One region of the Trujillonella humicola genome, then DNA from elsewhere that is predicted to be linked to it. Evidence: riboswitches for the same ligand, from Rfam matches in the RefSeq annotation. Region 1 holds a riboswitch; each other region holds the start of a gene.
The links. A riboswitch is a leader RNA that binds a small molecule or an ion and turns the genes downstream of it on or off. The one in region 1 is predicted to bind cyclic di-AMP.
Positions count from the first base shown of each region.

Region 2: another riboswitch for cyclic di-AMP. It lies ahead of ACK586_RS00065 (C40 family peptidase); the one in region 1 lies ahead of ACK586_RS12475 (NlpC/P60 family protein).
Region 3: another riboswitch for cyclic di-AMP. It lies ahead of ACK586_RS22020 (C40 family peptidase); the one in region 1 lies ahead of ACK586_RS12475 (NlpC/P60 family protein).
Region 4: another riboswitch for cyclic di-AMP. It lies ahead of ACK586_RS10750 (LysM peptidoglycan-binding domain-containing protein); the one in region 1 lies ahead of ACK586_RS12475 (NlpC/P60 family protein).

Region 1 covers NZ_JBJNRJ010000020.1:55,821-59,412, forward strand. Annotated here, with positions in the region: gene ACK586_RS12460 (PHA/PHB synthase family protein) at 1-323, shown strand, start outside; gene ACK586_RS12465 (DUF4352 domain-containing protein) at 376-990, opposite strand; gene ACK586_RS12470 (hypothetical protein) at 1,219-1,389, opposite strand; cyclic di-AMP (ydaO/yuaA leader) riboswitch at 1,774-1,917, shown strand; gene ACK586_RS12475 (NlpC/P60 family protein) at 1,935-2,483, shown strand; gene ACK586_RS12480 (hypothetical protein) at 2,542-2,907, opposite strand; gene ACK586_RS12485 (ComEA family DNA-binding protein) at 3,078-3,592, opposite strand, start outside.
Region 2 covers NZ_JBJNRJ010000001.1:8,073-11,664, reverse strand. Annotated here, with positions in the region: gene ACK586_RS00070 (hypothetical protein) at 1-145, shown strand, start outside; gene ACK586_RS00065 (C40 family peptidase) at 196-1,329, opposite strand; cyclic di-AMP (ydaO/yuaA leader) riboswitch at 1,365-1,457, opposite strand; gene ACK586_RS00060 (hypothetical protein) at 1,828-2,031, shown strand; partial or broken gene ACK586_RS00055 (YhjD/YihY/BrkB family envelope integrity protein) at 1,953-2,813, shown strand; gene ACK586_RS00050 (transglycosylase domain-containing protein) at 2,912-3,592, opposite strand, start outside.
Region 3 covers NZ_JBJNRJ010000062.1:24,221-27,812, reverse strand. Annotated here, with positions in the region: gene ACK586_RS22030 (D-alanyl-D-alanine carboxypeptidase family protein) at 1-1,367, shown strand, start outside; gene ACK586_RS22025 (hypothetical protein) at 1,435-1,740, shown strand; cyclic di-AMP (ydaO/yuaA leader) riboswitch at 1,925-2,099, shown strand; gene ACK586_RS22020 (C40 family peptidase) at 2,227-3,219, shown strand; gene ACK586_RS22015 (M48 family metallopeptidase) at 3,351-3,592, shown strand, end outside.
Region 4 covers NZ_JBJNRJ010000016.1:48,799-52,390, reverse strand. Annotated here, with positions in the region: gene ACK586_RS10760 (MMPL family transporter) at 1-1,550, opposite strand, end outside; gene ACK586_RS10755 (TetR/AcrR family transcriptional regulator) at 1,557-2,150, opposite strand; cyclic di-AMP (ydaO/yuaA leader) riboswitch at 2,364-2,507, shown strand; gene ACK586_RS10750 (LysM peptidoglycan-binding domain-containing protein) at 2,515-3,588, shown strand.

The DNA.
Region 1 (3,592 bases):
GGCGCGGCTGCTACCGGACGACGCGGCTGCTGTCGGGCCCGAGCACCTTCGTGCTGAGCAACGGCGGGCACATCCAGAGCCTGATCAACCCGCCGGGCAACCCGAAGGCCAGGCACTGGGTGGGCGGCGAGGCGGTGGCCGACCCCGAGGAGTGGCGGGCCGGCGCGGAGGAGCGCGCCGGCAGCTGGTGGGAGACCTGGGCGGAGTGGACGGCGGTGCGCTCGGGGCCGCGGGTGCCGGCGCCGGCCGCACTCGGCAGCGAGCGGCACCCGGTGCTCTGCGCGGCCCCCGGCCTGTACGTGCTGGACCTCGCGCCGGCCTGACACGCGGACGACCCCCGCCCGGCGGCGTGCCGGGCGGGGGTCGGACACGCCGCTACTGCAGGCTGACGGTGACACCACCCGAGAAGGACGAGTCGTGGAGCTCGATCGACGTGGGCACGGTGCCGGCCGGGACGTCGAACACGACCTTGCTGACGACCATGTTGCCCGGGTTGATCTCCTCGTACAGCGACGACGAGTCGTCCAGGTAGATGGCCGCCTCGGTGTCGGCGCTGAACTCCTGGCCCTGGGCGTTGAAGAGAGACGTGTTCTCCCCGAAGAAGCTCTGCGGCTCGTTCCCGATGTTGGACACGGTCAGGTCGACGACGCAGAACGTGCCCTGCGCGGTCGTGCTCATGTACTGGCTGCCGATCTCGGTGCGGCTGCAGTCGATGCCCTGGACGACGAACTCGAACTTCCCGTCGCGCGCCGGCTGACCGATCGTCGCGTCCGCGTTCACGGCAGGCGCCGAGTCGCCCGCGCCACCGGCCGCGCCACCGTTCGCCGACGTGCCACCGGAGTCCCCCGAGCCTCCGGCGCTCTGGCTGGCGATGACCGCGATGACGGCGATCGCCGCCACCACGAGGAACCAGGCCTTCTTGTAGAAGGGCTTCTTGGCCGGCGCCGGCGCCGCATAGGGCGGCTGGGGAGCCTGCAACTGCTGAGTCATGGCGGTCTTCCTCGCTGCGTCGATGAGTCCTGCAGAGACGACAAGGCGTCCTTGCGCGTCTGAGCTCTCATCGGCGCACCGAGCCGGAACGGGACCCCATCCACGGGGTACCGGAACCAACTAGCCCCAGCGGGCTCAACGGCCTCATGGACCTCCCCGGGGAGCAGACAGCCAGCGACCCCCGCCCGGCGGCTGCCGGGCAGGGGTCGTCGTGCGTTCGGGCTGGGGTCAGCGGACGGCGCCGCGTCCCCCTCCGGCCCCTCCGCCGCGCTTCTTGTTCTGGTCGCCGAACTTGGCCACCATCTGCTTGATCTTCTCCTGGTTGTGCGGCTTGCGGGCCTCCTGCACCAGCTTGGCGGCAACGCCTGAGGCGATCAGCTTCCGGATCATCCCGGCCATGTCTTCCTCCTCCAGTCGGGTCGGTTCACGTCGTCGTTGCCCCGTCGTTGCCCGCTCGACCGGTGGGTCAACCCCGGGCATTTCCGTCGACGCCCCGCCAACGCCCGGCGACGCTGCGTGGTGCCATGCCGCGGCGATTCGATTACACCGGACGATGCGACATGGGTCGCGACCCGGAGCGGCGGCGGGACGGCGTCCGCGCTGCTCAACGCCCGCACGGGCGGTTCCGACACGCCCGAGCTCGGGGTGGGACGGCCGTGGCGTGTCCGGCTGCGGGCCGCGCTGCCGGGGGTCGAGGGCCGCCCTAGCGTCATGCCGTCCGTCGAGGCCCCTACCCGTCGCTGATCAGCTGGCGACACTCGGCGGACCCGCCGAACCGGGCGCCGCGACGAAGCGCCGCCCGGACCGGGGACCCACCGAACCAGTGGGGTGAAGCGCTGTGCCGGGACGACGACGTCCCGGGACAGGCCGGGCGATTCCTGCGTCCGAACCCGTCAGCTAACCCGGTAGGCGGAACACGGAGACCCAAGGAGAACCCGTCGTCCATGACGACTACTCGCACGTCCTCGCGCCGTCTGCCCCGTTCCGTCAAGGGGGCCGCGATCGCCCTGGTCGCCGGTGCGGGCTTCGCCCTCACCCCCACTGCGGCCGCCGCCTCGGTGCCCGCCTCCGTCCCCGCCGCAGTGCCTGCCGCGGTGCCGGCGGCCGTTCCGACGGCCGTCCCGTCCTTCGCCCCGACCCCGGCGGCCCAGGTCGCCGTCGACACGGCGCTGGCCCAGGTCGGCAAGCCCTACCGGTGGGGTGGTGGCGGGCCGTCGAGCTTCGACTGCTCGGGCCTGGTCAAGTACTCGTACGCGGCCGCGGGCATCAACCTGCCGCACTCGTCGCGGATGCAGTCCCAGATCGGCCTGCCGATCAGCCTGTGGGACATGCAGCCCGGTGACCTGCTGTTCTTCTACAGCCCCGTCGGCCACGTCGGCATGTACGTCGGCAACGGGATGATGGTCCACTCCTCCACGTACGGGAAGCCCGTCTCCGTGGTGTGGGCCGGCTCGGTGCCCGGTTACGTCGGATCGGCCCGCCCCGCCTGGTGAGGATCCCTCGGCACCCCGGTCGCCGCGCTGCGACCGGGGCTCCGAGGCGCTCAGCCGCTCAGCCGCAGGGGGAATGCGGCCGGTCCGTGGGAGCCAGGGAGAACACGGCCTCCGGATCCCGCGGCCACGAGGCGAGGAACAGGTAGCCGAAGCGGGTGTTCAGGTGGGCCTCAGGGCCGGCCTCGGCCACCGCGCGGGCCAGCTCCCCGGGAGCGTGGTTGGCGAAGCCGACGACCTCGTCGCCGTCGGCGAGGGTGACCACCCCGTCGTGGACGCCGAGCACGAACACCGACCGCCACTCCGACAGCGCCCCGGTGTGGCACAGCAGGATCGTGGCGCGGTGCGGCGTGTGGCCGGCGGTCCTGCGCGTGCAGGTCGTCCCGACCGTCGGAGCGGGGCTGGGTTGCGGGTCGACGCTGGTCACGGTTCCTCCCCCGGGCGGCGCGGCGTTGCGGCCCTCTCCTCCCCTCCATCGACCGGACCACGCACCGGGGACCCCGGGCACCACGACGACGGGTGACCGCCCTCCCCCGGCCGGGTGGCCGTGCGGGCCGGAGCTCACGCTGAGCGACGCGACACCGGTGCGATGCCGCCTCAGAGCGCGATGCCGCGTTCCTGCAGGTGCGCGGCGACGTGCGGCGGCAGGTCGACGTCCACCAGGAGCTCCCCGACGTTGTAGAACGACCCGCGCCGCTCTCGGGCGGCGACGATCGCCGCGGCGTGCGAGCGGTCGATCGTGCACACCTGCTCGATGACCGCGGCCGGAGCGGTGTTGACGTCGACCAGCCCGCCGTCGTCGTACCCGCGGCCGAGATCGGGCCGGCCGATGCCCAGGTCCCGGGCCAGCGCCGGATCGCGGCCGGCGAGCTCGCGCGCCTCCTCCCGCCGGGCGCGCGCCGCCAGCGCCCCCGCCAGCACGCGGTCGGAGTGCGAGGGCAGCTCGCCGGGGCGGCCGTACACCTCCCGGCGCAGCGGGCGCAGCTGCAGGCAGGCCGCGACGACGACGGCCACGGCCGAGACGGCGAGGACGCCGTTCACCGCCGCGGCGCCGCTGCCGACCGGCTCCCCGCTCGCGTCCCGCGGGATCAGCGACGTCAGGGCGACGAGCG
Region 2 (3,592 bases), on a different contig from region 1:
CGACGTCGCCGCCGTCCCCGGGGCCCGGCACGTGGGGGCGCAGGCGCCGGCGCACTGGGAGGTCGCGCTGCCCGACGGCCGGCGAGCCCGCTTCGTCTGGGGCCTGCTGCAGGCGGTCACCCGACCCCGGGCGGCCTCCCGGTAGGGGCCCGCCGCGAGCGCGAGCGAGCGGTGGAGGACGGGGAGGCCCGTCGACTACCCGGCGATGCGGCGGGCGCCGGAGTAGCCGCCCATGGAGTCGATCGAGGCGACCTTCACGACGTCCCCGGACGTCGGCGCGTGCACCATCTGGCCGTTGCCGATGTAGATGCCCACGTGGCTCACGGGGCTGTAGAAGAAGACCAGGTCGCCGGGGCGCAGGTCGGCGCGGGAGACGGCCTGGCCCATCTGGGACTGCATCCGGCTGGAGTGCGGCAGGCTGATCCCGGCGGCGCGGAAGGCGTACTGGGTCAGTCCCGAGCAGTCGAAGGAGCGCGGCCCGGCGGCGGCCCACACGTAGGGCTTGCCGCGCTGGGCCATGGCGGTGTCGATCGCGACCTGGGCGGCCCCGCCGCCGGTCACGACCGGCGCGGAGGGCGCCGAGGCGGCCGGCCCGGAGGGTTCCGAGGTCGCCGTCGCCCCGGTCGACTCCTCGCGGTCGTCGCGGCTGGCGGTGGTCTCGGCGTGCGCCGCTGCCGCCGCGGCCAGCGCGGCCTGCTGCTCGGCGGCGGTCAGCCGCTGGAAGTCGGCCCGGTACTCGGCGATCTCGGCCTCGAGCGCGGCCTGCTGCGCGGCGACGGCGTCGTAGGTGCGCTGCGCCTCGGCGGCCGCGGCGTCGGCGGCGGCACGGGCGGCGGCCGCCGCGTCGCCGGCGGACACGGCCGTGGTCAGCAGGTCGCTCTGGTGGTCGGCGACCATGCCGAGGACGGCGACCTGGTCGATGAACTCCTCCGGCGACTCGCTGGTCAGCAGGGCCGCCAGCGAGCCACCGGTCTGGCCGGTCCACGCGCTGCGGGCCACACCGCGCACCTGCTGCTGCGCGCCCGCGACCTGCGCCTGCGCCGCGTCGGCGGCGGTCGTGGCCTCCGCCGCGGCGGCCTGCAGACCGAGGAGGTGCTCTCGTGCCTCGTTGAACTGCTCGGTCACCGCCTCGAGCTCGTGACCGCGGGCGGCCATCAGCTCGGCGGCCTCGGCCGCGGTGCCCGGCTCCTCGGCCCCCGCGGGAGCCGGCACGAGGGTCACGCCGAGGGCCACGCCGATCGCGGAGGCCAGCAGCAGCGCCCGGCGGGTGACCGGGCTGCGGCGGGGGTGGTGCGGGCGCGCGGGGAAGGCACGCTCAGGGGTCGCCATGGTCCGGCGGCTCTCCGTTTCTCCGACGGCCGCCTACCGGGTTAGCTGACGGGTTCGGGCGGGAGAACGCCCGGTGCTCGCGGGAGGTCCGCGGGCACTGCACCCCAGGACTGCGGTGGGTCCCCGGCCCGGCGTCCCCTCGGGAGGGTCGGCCGGCTCGACGGCGTCCGCGGGGTGTCACCCAGGTCGGTGACGCTGCGCCCCTCCGGACGCACAGACGGTAAGCGCCGTGACGGGTCCGTGACAATCACCAGCGTGTAATTCGTTTGCTCACGGTGAGCGACCGATTCCGTGCCGCAACCTCCGGGACGGCGTCCCTACCCGAGGACCGGGGGGCTGACCTGCACTGACGCTTCGAACCGGCCCGCGCACCGGAGCCGTGCCGGACGGCCCCGGGGCGGGAGCCCGCGGTGACCCCGGCCACGCCCCCGGATGACGGCGTCGGGCCCTGTCGTCCGCCGGGTTTGCCGGTGCGGTCCCGCGTGCACTCTGCGGGGCATGCGCATCACCCGGCGGGCACTGACCCGCCCGCTCGTCGCCCTCGCCATCGCCGCCTCCGTGACCACCGGGTGCAGCAACACCGAGGGCGGGACGAACACCGACGTGGACCGCAACGAGCAGGAGTGCGGCACCGCCGAGAACACCGCCGACTGCGCCGAGACGGAAGGCCCGTCGACCCAGACCTCCGAGTCCGAGGGCTGAGCACCTCGGGCTCCCCGCTGCCCGCGGGGTCCGCGTGGACCCGAGCCCGGGTCCGCGCGGAGCTGCGCTTCCTCGGGGCCACGGTCCGCGACCGGCTGCGCGGCCGCGACCTCGCGCTGATCGGCGCCGGGCTGACGTTCTACGCCGGGATCGCCGTCATCCCCCTGCTGCTCGTGGCCGTGCGGCTCACCGGCCTGGTGATCGGCGCGGACGAGGTGCAGCGGCTCACCGACCGCCTGGTCGAGGTGCTGCCGGCCGAGCTCGGCGCCCCCGACGTCGTGGTGGACCTGGTGGACGCCGGCCTGGGCATGGACGTCCTGGGCTTCCTGCTGGCCCTGCTCCCGCTGTCGTTGTACGGGGAGGGGCTGCGCCGGTCGCTGCTGCGCTTCAGCGGGCGGCACGACACGCTGACCGGCTGGCGGGGCCGGCTGCTCGGGCTGCCCCTCGTGGTGGTCACCCCGCTGCTGCTGCTCCCGCTGCTGCTGGCCGCCGAGAGCATGGCCGAGCTGGGCTCCCAGGACGGCGCCGGCGCCGCCATCGGCCGGTTCGCGATCGGCTACTACTCGGTGCTGCTCGTGCTGACCGTGCCCCTGGCCTGGGGCTTCGGCGTGGTCGCGGCCGGCCGGATGCGCTGGCCCGCCCTGGTCTGCGGCTCCCTGTTCACCGCCGCCTGCCTGTCGGGCTTCCTGCAAGGCTTCGCGTTGTTCCTGTCGCTGCCCCTGGACCTGGGGGCGCCCTTCGGCGGTCTGACACCGGTCGGGGCGGCGGTCGCCCTGGCCCTCTGGCTCTTCCTGCTGCACCTGGTGCTGCTCGGTGGCTGGCTGCTCACCGGGGCGCTCGAGGTCCGGCTGACGTCGGGCCGACCCGGCCCGGCCGGAGCTCAGTCGTCGTCGGGCGGCGCCGGGACACCGGGCTCGACCGGCGGGCCGCCGGGAGCGGGTCCGCCGTCCGGCGGGGGCGGCGGCTCGGGAGCCGGTGCGGGGGTGGACGGCGGCGGCGGCGCCGGCGTCGACCCGCCCCCGCCCCCGCCCCCGGGCGCCGGATCGGGCGCGGGCGCGGGCGCGACGTAGTCGGCGCCGTTGCTGATCAGGATGGTGACCACCTGGCCGGGCACCGCGCGGCCGCCGCGCGGCGGGCTGGTGCCGACGAACGACCCGGCCGCCAGCGAGCTGTCGACCCGGAGGCGCGCCGTGGCGAAGCCGGCGTTGCGCAGCGTCGTCTCGCAGGCACCGGCCGAGGAGCAGCCGGGCACCGGTCGGGTGTTGCCGCGGACGACGGCCGGATCCGCCGGCGGGAAGTCGCTGCTGCCGCGCGCCTCGAGGACCGGGGCCATGGCGTCGTGCCAGATGGTGGCGCCCTTGCCGCCGCCGAAGCCGCCGACGTCCTGGTTCTGCTTGGGGTTGAGCACCATGACGCTGGCGGTCACCTCGGGCGTGTACCCGACGAAGGCGACCGAGAAGTTCTCCTGCGAGGTACCGGTCTTGCCGGCGATCTGGTGGCCGGGGACGTAGGCGCGGCGGCCGGTCTGCCCGCCGAACCCGGGCTCGACGTCCTTGCGCAG
Region 3 (3,592 bases), on a different contig from region 1:
CGCTGACCCTCCTGCTGACCGGCGGGGACCCGGGGGAGATCGTGGCCGCGATGGGCTACCTGGAGGCCGTCGACGCGCACGCCGCCGCGGTGGTGACCGCGGCCGAGCGGCAGCGGCGGGCCGCGGTCACCGAGCGCGACCGCGCCGCCGCGGCGCTGGCCGAGGCGCAGGCGCGGGCCGATCGGGTCGCGGCGGAGGTCCGGGCGCTGGAGGCGGCGGCGGCCGAGGTGACCGGCGAGCTGGACGCCGCCCTCGGCGACGTCGACCGACAGCTGGCGCAGCTGCAGCAGGAGCAGGTGCGGGTCAACGAGCAGACCGCGGCGAACTGGCGTGCCTACCTGGACGAGCTCGTGGCCGCCGGGGTCCAGGCCCCTCCCGCCGCCCAGCTGCTCGACCCGGTCGCCGGGCTGCCCGCCGGGCTGGTCCCCGTCGGCTCGGTGTCCGGAGGTGCGCAGGCCGGGGCCGCGCAGCTGCCGCGCCAGCCCACGTCGCTGCTGGTGCTGCCCCGTGAGGTGCTGACCGCGGTGAGCACGGCGATGGACTCCCTGGGCCTGCCCTACGCGCCGGGCACCACCGGGCCGGAGTCCTTCGACTGCGGGTCGTTGGTCCGGTCGGCCTACGGGGCGGCCGGCGTCGACCTCCCGGCCGACCAGGCCGGCCTCTTCGCCGTCACCCGGCCGATCGCGAAGGAGGACGTTCTGCCGGGAGACCTGGTCTTCCTCGGGACGCCGGAGGCCGGCCTGGGCCACGTGGGCCTGGCACTGGACACCCGGTCGATGCTGGCCGCCGACGCCCGGGCCGGCGCGGTGGTCGTGCGCTCCCTGCCGATGGACCAGGTGCTCGTGATCGGCCGGCCGAGCACCGGGCAGCGACCGGCCGAGCCGGCCCCCGGGCCGACCGGTGGCGCGCTGGAGGTGCAGTGCGGCAACACCGTGTACCCGCCGAGCTTCGACGGCGCGCGGTCGTGGGGCGGCTACCCCAACGGCCTCATCCCGCCGAGTGCGCTCTGCGAGATCGGCGTCGCGGCCCACGCGCTGCGCTGCGACGCGGCCGCGGCCTACCGCGCCATGAGCGCCGCCTTCGCCTCCGCGTTCGGCACGCCCCTGTGCATCACCGACTCCTACCGGACCTACGCCAGCCAGGTCCGGCTGTACGGGCAGAAGCCGGCGCTGGCGGCCGTGCCCGGGACCAGCAACCACGGCTGGGGTCTGGCGGTCGACCTGTGCGGCGGCGTCCAGACCTTCGGCACCGCGCAGTACCAGTGGATGGTGGCCAACGCGGGCCGGTTCGGCTGGCTGCACCCCACCTGGGCCGATCCGGGGAACGGCCGGGAGGAGCCGTGGCACTGGGAGTACGCCGGGACCTGACCGGAACTGTCGGAGGGCGTGCCTAGCGTCGCGCCCGACCGACGAGAGGACCGGGAGGAGAGCGGCCATGCTCATCGACTGCGACACCTGCACCGCCCGCGGTACCGGCTGCGCCGACTGCGTGGTGACGGTGCTGCTCGGCGCGCCGCCGGGCTGGCAGGGCACCGATCCGGCCGTGGTGCCGATGACCCGCCGTCCGGGCGCCCCCGAGGAGGAGTCCGCGACGACGACCACCCCGGGCGGGGTGGTCGTGGAGCTCGACGAGGTGGAGCGCCGCGCCGTCCGGGCGCTCGCCGAGGGGGGCCTGGTGCCCCCGCTGCGGCACCGGGCCGTGCCCGAGGAGACGCCGGGGGGCCGCCGCCGGATCGGCTGACCGCGGTGGTGACGCACCGGAGTGGCGAGCATGCTGAACGTGTCGATTCCCACAATCCACGCCTCCCGCGTTTGTCACATCTGCATCACGGCCGTACCGTGTCCGGCGTCCGACCGGGTGGTCGTCGCCCCGCGCGGGGCGACCTCGGCCGGACACCGCCGAGTCACCGCAGGCTCGGGCGCCACCTCCGGGGGCGCCCGGGACCGAGGTGAGCCGGGGACCCACCGCAGCACTGGGGTGAGTTCTCGTGCGCGCCGGCCCCGCCGGCGTGCACGCGCCGTCCGCGGCGCGCAGAGATAGGGCACGTCTTCCCAGCCCGAACCCGTCAGCTAACTCGGTAGGCGGTTGCTGAGGAAGAACGGAGAGCCGCCGACCGTGGCGACGCCTCGCCCTGCCCTGGGGCATGCACGAGCACAGTTCCACCCCGGTCTCCCGGCCGGGGACCAGCGTCCCTCCCGCCCCCGCCGGCTCGGCCGCGGGCTGCTGGTGGGGACCACGGCCGCCCTGGTCGTCACCGCCCTCCCGGGTACCGCCCTGGCAGACCCCGAGGCGGCGACGACCCCCGAGCAGGCCGCCCAGCTGGTGGCCGAGGCCAGCCACCGCCTCGAGGCGGTCACCGAGCAGGTGAACGAGGCCCGCGAGGTGCTCGCCCTGCAGCGCCTCGCCGTCGAGGCCGCGCGCCAGGAGCTGGCGACCACGCAGGAACAGCTGGACGCGCTCGACGGGCAGATCCGCCAGGTCGCGCGCAGCGCCTACACCGGAGCCGACGACAGCCTGGCCACGCTGAACCTGCTGATGACCAGCGACTCCGCCGAGGACTTCGTGAGCAGCCTGGCGATGCTCGACCAGATCTCCGGCCACACCACCGGCGTGCTGGACGACGTGTCGGCGGCGGCCGAGCAGGCCGAGCAGGCCGAGGCGGACGCCGAGGCCGCGGAGGTCGCCGCCCGGCAGACGCTCGACGACCTCAGCGCCCAGGAGGATGCGCTCCACTCCGACATCGCCGACTACCAGCGGCAGTACGACGAGCTGACCGCGGCCCAGCAGGCGCAGGTGCAGCAGGCCCAGACCGTGCGCACGGGCGAGCCCGTCGCCCCCGCCGCGGTCGCCCGCCCGGTGGCGAGCAGCGGCGCCGCCCAGGTGGCCGTCGACACCGCGCTGGCCCAGGTCGGGGACCCCTACGTCTGGGGGGCCGGCGGGCCGAACGCCTTCGACTGCTCCGGCCTCACGCAGTACGCCTACGCCGCCGCCGGCGTCAGCCTGCCGCACTCCAGCCGCATGCAGTCGCAGATGGGCACCGCCGTCTCGCGGGCCGAGATGCAGCCGGGCGACCTGATCTTCTACTACAGCCCGGTCAGCCACGTCTCCATGTACATCGGCAACGGCCAGATGGTCCACGCCTCCACCTCGGGCCAGCCGGTCAAGGTGGTCAGCGTGGACTCCATGGGCGGCATCACCGCCGTCCGCCGCATCCTCTGAGCCGGCGCGCCCCGCACTCCGGCTGCCGACGTGACCGGGCCGGTGACCCCTTCGGGGGTCACCGGCCCGCGTCGTGGCGGGCGCGGCGCCGGTCGGGGCGGTCCGCCCGGGTCCTCTTCTAAGCTCGGGACGTGTCCGCCCGCCGGGCCGCGCTCGTGGCCGCGGTCGTCCTCGGTGCGGCCTTCGTCCTCGTGGTGGTCCTGCGGACGCCCTGGACCCTGCTGCCCGACGTCCCCGGCGGGCCCACCGCGCCCGACCCCGGCGCCGGCCTGCCCGCCGCGGCCGTCGAGCGGGCCGAGGCCTTCGCGAGCGCCATCCGGCCGGCGTCGCTCGCCGCACTGGTGCTCGGGCTCGCGGTGTCGGCCGTGTTCGG
Region 4 (3,592 bases), on a different contig from region 1:
GGCAGCGCGTCGTCCAGGGCCTGGGCGACGTCCACGCTCACGGCCGTCTGACCGGTCACCGACACCTCGACCGCGTCGAGGTCCCCGAGCTCGCCGCGCAGGTCGGCGACGAGCTGCTCGGTGGCCGGGTCGGACGGTCCGGACTCCGGGATCACGTTCAGCGTCGCCGCGGTGCCGTCGGGCGTCGCCTGGCCGGGCACGACCCGGGCGACGTCGTCGGTGCCGGCGACCACGCCCAGGGCCTCGTCGCGCGCCGCCGCGGCGTCCTCGCCCTCGAAGAGGACGACGAGCGGGCCGGTGAAGCCGGCTCCGAAGCCCTCGACGAGCAGCTCCTGGGCCCGCTGGGCGGTCGTGCCCTCCGGCGGCTCCTGCACCAGCGTGGTCTGCATGGAGCCGAAGGGGATCGCGATGGCGCCGAGCGCGAGCACGGTCGCGACGAGCGCCAGGACCCGCCGGTGGGTCACCGTGGCGATCCAGCCGGAGAGCAGACCGCCCCGCCGCGCCGGCCGGCCGGCCCCGTCCCCGCCGGCCGAGGCGCGCTGCCGGCGCGGCAGCGCCCGCGGTCCGAGGAAGCCCAGCACGGCCGGCACCAGGGTGAGCGCGACGAGGACGGCGACGACGATCGTCAGCGCCGCGGCGATGCCCATCTGGGTGAGGAAGGGGATGCCGACGACGGACAGCCCGGCCAGCGCGATCACGACGGTGAGGCCGGCGGTGACCACGGCCGATCCGGCCGTGCCGACCGCGGTGGCCACGGCCGTGGGCACGTCGGCGCCGCGGCGCAGCTCCTGCCGGTGCCGCGTGATGATGAACAGCGCGTAGTCGATGCCGACGGCCAGGCCGAGCATCGCCGCCAGGATCGGCGTGGTCGAGGAGAGCTCGGTGACGCCGGTGGCGATCGTGATGCCGGCGACGCCGATCCCGACGCCGACCACCGCGGTGAGCAGGTTCAACCCGGCGACGAGCAGCGAGCCGAAGGTCACCGCCAGGACGACCAGGGCGACGACGACGCCGACCACCTCCGCGGGACCGCCGACGTGCGGCGGCTCCTGCACCGCCTCGCCGCCGACCTCGACGGTCAGGATGCCGCTGCCGGCGTCCTCGACCGCGGCGAGCAGCGCGTCCTGCTGCTCCGGGGTCACCTCGCCGGGCGCGGCGTCGTAGGCGACGGTGCTGTAGGCGATCGTCGGCTGGGCCGAGTTCACGCCGGGGTTGGCCGGGTCGAACGGGTCGCTGGCCCCCACGACGCCGGGCAGCTGCCCGAGGTCGGCGACCAGGGCCTGCACCGCCGGGACGTCGATCACCCCGCCTTCGGGCGAGGCGAAGACGACCCGCGCCGTGGCCCCGGAGGGACCGTCGGGGAACTCCTCGGCGATCCGCTCGAGCGCGTTGGTCGACTCCTGCCCCGGGATCGAGAAGCTGTTGTCGGTCTCCCCGGACAGGGTGACGGCGCCGACGCCCCCGCCCACGAGGACCACCAGCCAGACGAGCACGACGGGCAGCCGGCGCCGGTACGCGAAGGCCCCGAGTCGGGACAGCAGGACAGCCATGCGGGATCAGGCCTCCACCTGGTGGGGATCGGGGGGCGGCGCGCCGGGGCGGCGGTGGCCCAGCGCGTCGGAGCAGGTGGCGACGATGTGCCGCCGCCACTCGGTGGTCGTGCCCGCGGAGTGCGCGGCGAGGGTGAGGACGGCGAGCGCGGACAGGGCGCCGACGACCCGGACGAGCCGCTCGGCCTCGGCCGTCTCCTGCTCCACGCCGAAGGCGCGCAGCACCTCGGTGCCCGCCGCCGCCGGCTCCTCGGTCGCGGGCCCGGGATCGGTGGCCGGTCCGAGCATCAGGGCGACGATGCCCGGGTGGGCGAGGGCGACGTCCACGAGGATCTCGAGGGCCCGCAGGTCGCGCTCGCGGCCCGGCGGCAGCTCCGCCACCGCGCTCACGACTCGCCGCCCCATCCCCTCGGCGTGCGCCAGCACGGCCTCGTAGAGGGCGTCCTTGCTCGGGTAGTGGTGCAGCAGACCGGCCTTGGACAGGCCGACGGCGACCGCGATGTCCTGGACCGACGTCTTCGCGAACCCGCGACGGGCGAACAGCCCGGCGGCGCGGTCGAGGATGCCCTCGTCCACCTGCTGCCGGAACGGTCGTGCCACGTGTCCACGGTAGGCGGATGCCGACCGGATCGGTCGGGAAACCGGCCGTAGGGGTCGGGTGGGTTTCGTCACGGCCCCTGGACACGCCGGTACGAGCAGTGCGGACGCCGAGCATGATCTGCGTCACGACGACAACTGACATCTCCATACGTAGCGTCTTGGCAGCGTTCCGCACAGTGAACGCGGCGACCGGTCCGCCCAACCCTGCCCACCGGTCGTCATCCACTCCTCCCAGGGCAGGGGTGGGGGACCCAGGTCTCCACGGCGCATCCGCGCCTCGGGGTGAAGCCGCGCAGCGGCCGGGCACCGATCGCCCGAACCCGACAGCTCACCTCACCGGCGGTGATCGGAGAACTCACACCCCGTGTCCAAGCACCGCGCTCCCCGCTACGTCCGCACCAAGAAGGCCCTCTCCCGCGCTCCCCTCGCCGCCGGCGCCACCGTCGTCGGGCTCGGCGTCTTCGGCTCGCCGGCCACGGCGCAGGCCACCCCCGCCGTCCCCGACTGGTCCGGCGCCGCCGACGCCCACGTGCAGCACGCACACGGCTCGGCGTCCTCGGCTCCCGAGACCTACGAGGACACCACCGCGAGCTACGGCCGGCACGCGGCTCCGGACGGCACCTACACCGTCGTCCGCGGCGACACCGTGTCCCGCATCGCCGCCGACTTCGACCAGCCGTGGCGGGAGCTCTACCACCGCAACGTCTCGGCGATCGGCGCCGACCCGGACCTGATCTTCCCCGGCCAGGTCTTCACCCTGAGCGGTTCGGTCGGGACCGTCCCGGGCACCAACGGCCCCGCGGGCGACTCGGTCCCGCCGGCCCCCGAGCCGGCTCCGGCCCCCGACGCCGCCCCGGCACCCGAGGCCGCCCCAGAGCCGGAGCCCGCGCCCGCGCCCGCGCCCGCACCGGAGCCCGCGGCGGAGGCGGCCCCGGAGCCGGCCCCTGCGCACGCCCCCGAGCCCGCGCCGGCCCCTGCTCCCGAGCCGGCCCCTGCGCCCGCCCCCGAGCCGGCTCCGGCTCCGGTCGCCGCAGCGGCCCCGGCTCCGGCGCCGGTCGCCGCGGCCGTCGAGGCGGTCGCGCGCATCACCAACAGCGCCGGCCCGATCCGGCCGCCGGCGCAGGCCGCCGCGAACGCGGTGGTGTCGAACGTCCCGGGCGCCGCCGCCATCACGCTCGGCGGCACCCGCGCCAGCGCGGTCGACCCGCACGGCCACCCCTCGGGGCTGGCCGTCGACTACATGGTCATGCGGGACAACGCCCTCGGCGACGCCATCGCCCAGTACCACCTCGACCACTGGGGCGAGCTGGGTGTCGAGTACGTCATCTGGGAGCAGCGGATCATCACCTCCCCCGGTGGCGCCTGGCGGGCGATGGCCGACCGCGGTGGCGTGACCGCGAACCACTTCGACCACGTGCACGTGAACTACGTCGGCTGAGCCG